DNA from 2 places in the Corynebacterium sp. 21KM1197 genome. Region 2 is predicted to be linked to the other one. Evidence: riboswitches for the same ligand, from Rfam matches in the RefSeq annotation. Region 2 holds a riboswitch; the other holds the start of a gene.

Region 1 (2,196 bases), 330 kb from region 2:
CGGTGAGATTGCGCAGGTGGTGCGCGTCGGCGCGGTCGGCGGCCACCACCAGGGTTCCCTCCTCGCGGTAGCCGGTGGGCAGATCGGTGGCGGCGGACACCCGGCGGATCAGGCTGGGGTACAGCCGGGCAGATTCCAGCATGAGGGGATATAAGGCCTCCTGGCGATACTGCACCTCGGCCACCGGGGCGAGCATGCCCCCGGCGTAGTGGGAGGCTGCGCCGACGGGGTGGGGGTCGATGACGGTGAGGGAGAGATCCTTTCCGGCGATCTCCGTGAGCTCAAAGGCGGTGCACAGGCCCACGATCCCGGCCCCCACCACGATCACCCGTTCCGGTCGGTGTGCGTTCATGACCGGGCCCCGGGGTGAAAGGCTCCAACGACTTCACGGGCCGTGGCCTCGGGATTATCCGCCCGCATGAGGCCCCGGCTCAGCGCCACCCCGGCCACCCCCGTGGCGGCCAGGGCCGGGGCATCGGCGGCGGTGACATCCCCGATGGCCACCACGGGCACCCGGGAGGCGCGCACCAGCGGCTCGTATCCCGCCACGCCCAGGGGCGGGCGGCCGGAATCCTTGGTGGGGGTGGGGCGATACGGCCCGGCGCCGATGTAATCAATGACCTCGGCTACCTCGTTGGCCGCCTCCACCAGGGGCAGGGTGCCGGTGGTCAGCCCGATGATGGCCCGGGGGCCGAGGATCGCGCGGGCGTCCCGCACGGGCAGGTCCTCCTGGCCCAGGTGCACCCCGTGGACGTGTTCGCCCCGGTGCATGAGCGCGGCGGCGATGTCCACGCGGTCGTCGATGAGCACCCTGGTGGCGGGGTTGGCCTGGGCCACGGCGCGAGCCACCTCGGTGGCCAGATCCAGGAGGTCGCGGGGATTGATGGGCTTGCTGCGCACCTGCACCACCCCGGCCCCGCCGCGCGCGGCAGCGGTGGCCACCCACGCGGCATCCCCCGGGCCGGTGACCAGGTAACACCGTAGATCCAGCATGATTCTCCTTGCTTCCTTCGCCGGCATGATCCGGGCAGGTTCGACGGTCCGCGCGGCAGTGAGGCGCGTTCTCAGCCCGCTTGGCCGCGGGCTCCCGTGAGGCTGTGGCCAGTGTAGCGCGGCGGCGGGGCGCGGCGGGTGAGTTTGGCGATCGCCGGGGCATAGTGGAATAATGAGCGGGTTGCTTGCTCTGCTTTGAGCACGCGGCGAAGATATGTCACGGATATGAACCGGCCGAGCGCCCGTCATGGGAAGCGCCGCCAGGGTCCTCTTTCCCGAAATGTAAGGATTGTTTTTCCATGAACATTCTCGACAAGGTCGATGCAGCACAGCTCCGCGATGATATTCCGGACTTCCGCCCCGGTGACACCCTCGGCGTGAACGTCAAGGTGATCGAGGGCTCCAACGAGCGTACCCAGCTCTTCACCGGCGTGGTCATTCGCCGCCAGGGTTCCGGTATCCGCGAGACCTTCACCGTGCGCAAGGTGTCCTTTGGTATTGGTGTGGAGCGTACCTTCCCGGTGCACTCCCCGAACATCGCCTCCATCGAGGTCACCCGCCGTGGTCGCGTGCGCCGCGCCAAGCTGTACTACCTGCGCAACCTGCGCGGTAAGGCAGCCCGCATTAAGGAACGCCGCTAGTTTCTTATTGCCCACGCGCCCCCGCTGCTCCTGGTTTTCTTCCTGGGCAGCGGGGGCGTCGTGCATAGTAGGGGCTTATCGACGCCCCGGTGGTGACTCTTGGCGCTGATACACGGGCCGCGCGGTTGGGCATCGGGAAGCCTCGGGTGCCGCCTGCTAAAGTCGAAAACCGTGACTGATTCTTCTCGTGCTTCTCTCTCCGCCGATTCTGCGGATTCCGCGAACACCTCGGATGAGGCTAAGGCCAAGAAAGAGAAAAAGGAACTGCCCTGGTATTTGGAGATTCCGCTGATTATCGGCGTGACCTTCCTGATCGTCTTTTTGGTGCAGACTTTCGTGGGGCGCGTGTACATGATTCCCAGCGGCTCGATGGAGCCCACCCTGCATGGCTGTGATGGCTGCGCGGGGGATCGTATCGCGGTAGAGAAGGTTTCCTACTACTTCTCCGAGCCCAAGCCCGGCGACGTGGTGGTCTTTGCCGGTACCCCCTCCTGGAACGAGCAGTACGTATCCCCGCGCTCGGATAACCCCGTGGTGCGCGGCTTCCAGGAACTCGGTTCCT
Region 2 (2,196 bases):
AGTCGCCGTAGGTGCTCAACCACGGGGCGTAGGGGTGATCCGGGGTGATCCCCTCGCTGAGGCGCAGCCCAATGTGGGCGTAGAGCCAGTAACAGGGCAGCACCGCGGCGGCGGCCTCCGCGTAACTCCCGGAATCGGCGGCGGCGGAGAGAAAGGAGGTATAGGCCAGCGTGGTGGGGGAGACCTCCTCGGTGAGGGCACCCAACTCCGAGCGGTGCAGCTGGGCCTCCTCCTCGAGGCATGCGGCGGCGTCCTGGGCCCACCGGGTGGAGTGCTCGGGGTGATCGCAGCGCGAGGACACCCGGGCCAGGGTGCGGGAATAGGAAAGCAGGTAGTGGGAATCCTGGGCGAGGTAGAAGAGGAAGTCCCCACGATCCAGGCTGCCGTGGCCCAGTTGCCGGATAAAGTCCAGCGCGTAGGTTTCCGCCAGGGGAGTCTGCGCCAGTTCCCACAGCGCGCGGGTCCAGGGCCCGGCGGCCCAGGAATCATCGGGCGTGGGCTGCGGCGCGAACTCCGTGGGCCACGGCCAGGGCGCGGTGGAGGCCTGGGCGCTGAGGCGTCGGCTGCGATGGGAATGATCCACCGGCCCGTTGCCCCGACCCACGTGGAGATCCCCGCCGTGCGAGATCGCCTCGGCCAACCAGCGGGTGGACCAGGTGAGGGCGGCGTGGGGCGTGGCGTCGATAAGCAGGCGCGTGGCCAGGCTGGAGGAAAGGGAGCAGCCGGTGCCGTGGGTGTGCGGGGTGTTAATCCGGGGACAGGGCACCCGGTGGACGGAGCCATCGGGGGTGACCAGGGCGTTATCCGCGCTGCCGGTGAGATGTCCGCCCTTGACCACCACGCTGGTTTCCCAGTTTTGGGCCAGCGGTAGTGCCTGGGAGATGGCCTCCTCCAGGTCACGGGCGGGTGTGGTGTGGGCGAGCACCGCCAGTTCGCGCAGGTTGGGGGTGATAACGTCCGCCTGGGCGCACAGTTCCGCGATGGCGGATTCGGCGTCGCGGTCAAGCAGGCGATCCCCGCTGGTGGCCACCATGACCGGATCGAGCACGATGGGGCCCACGGGGTGCTCGCGCAGGTACCTTGCCACGGTGGCGATGGTCTGCGCCCCGCCCAGCATGCCGATCTTGAGGGAATCCACCTGGACATCCTCAAAGACGGCGTCCAACTGGGCCAGCAGGAAATCCTGGGGCGGGGTGTGAATAGAACGCACACCCTGGGTATTCTGCGCCACCAGGGCGGTGACGATGGAAAGGGGGAAACCCCCGGCCTCGGAAATGGCCTTGATGTCCGCCTGGATACCGGCACCCCCGGTGGGGTCGGTTCCGGCGATGGTCAATACGCGCGGTATCACGATGTGACAAATCCCTTCGCTAGTCCGAACTAGAGCAGGTTCCACGGGTATAATCTCAGCGCTTAAGCGCACCCCGTTGCCTGCGGCCAGACTAGCAGAAGGGACGGTGGAGAGGGGTTACTTCTCTCCGAAGCGGCGGGTATCGCGTACCTCGATGGGGAAGTCCGCGTCCGAACCCACTAGGCCGTTGAGCTTGTTCAGGCCGTTGCGGCCGTGAAGCTGCTGGCGGGTGGTGGCCAGGTTCCAGCGCTTGCGGGAAAGCGCGTTGAGGCCCCAGGCAAAGGCCGCTACCAGGCGATTACGGAAGCCCACCAGGTACATCACGTGCACGGCCAGCCAGAGCACCCAGCCGATGAAGCCGGTGACCTCCACCTTGCCCATCTTCACCACGGCGGAGAAGCGGGAGATGGTGGCCATCGAACCCTTGTCAAAGTACTCGAAAGGCACGCGATCCTCGGGCTTTTGCTCCCCCTCGGTCTCCGCGGCGATCTGCTCCGCCACATACTGGCCGGTCTGAATGGCCACCTGGGCCACGCCTGGCAGGCGGTTGAGCCCCATCATGTCACCGATGACAAAGACGTTCTTGTGCTCGCCCACGGAGAGATCGGGATTGACCTGCACGCGTCCGGCGCGGTCCACCTCCACGCCCGCCTGCTCGGCCACGAGCTTGCCCAGCGGGGAGGCGGCCACACCGGCGGACCAGATCTTGGTGTAACTCTCGATGGTGTGTTCCTCCTCCCCGGCCTTGTAGGTCACGGAGGTCTCGTCCACGTTGGTCACCATCGCGCCGAGTTTGACCTCCACGCCGAGTTTTTCCAACTGGCGCTGCGCCTTGCGGCCCAGGC

The links. A riboswitch is a leader RNA that binds a small molecule or an ion and turns the genes downstream of it on or off. The one in region 2 is predicted to bind thiamine pyrophosphate.
Region 1: another riboswitch for thiamine pyrophosphate. It lies ahead of OLW90_RS07030 (thiamine phosphate synthase); the one in region 2 lies ahead of OLW90_RS05450 (bifunctional hydroxymethylpyrimidine kinase/phosphomethylpyrimidine kinase).

What each region holds. Positions count from the first base shown of each region.
Region 1 covers NZ_CP123907.1:1,445,214-1,447,409, reverse strand. Annotated here, with positions in the region: gene thiO (glycine oxidase ThiO) at 1-352, opposite strand, end outside; gene OLW90_RS07030 (thiamine phosphate synthase) at 349-993, opposite strand; TPP riboswitch at 988-1,100, opposite strand; gene rplS (50S ribosomal protein L19) at 1,293-1,634, shown strand; gene lepB (signal peptidase I) at 1,806-2,196, shown strand, end outside.
Region 2 covers NZ_CP123907.1:1,119,671-1,121,866, forward strand. Annotated here, with positions in the region: gene OLW90_RS05450 (bifunctional hydroxymethylpyrimidine kinase/phosphomethylpyrimidine kinase) at 1-1,354, opposite strand, end outside; TPP riboswitch at 1,345-1,437, opposite strand; gene OLW90_RS05455 (NAD(P)/FAD-dependent oxidoreductase) at 1,469-2,196, opposite strand, start outside.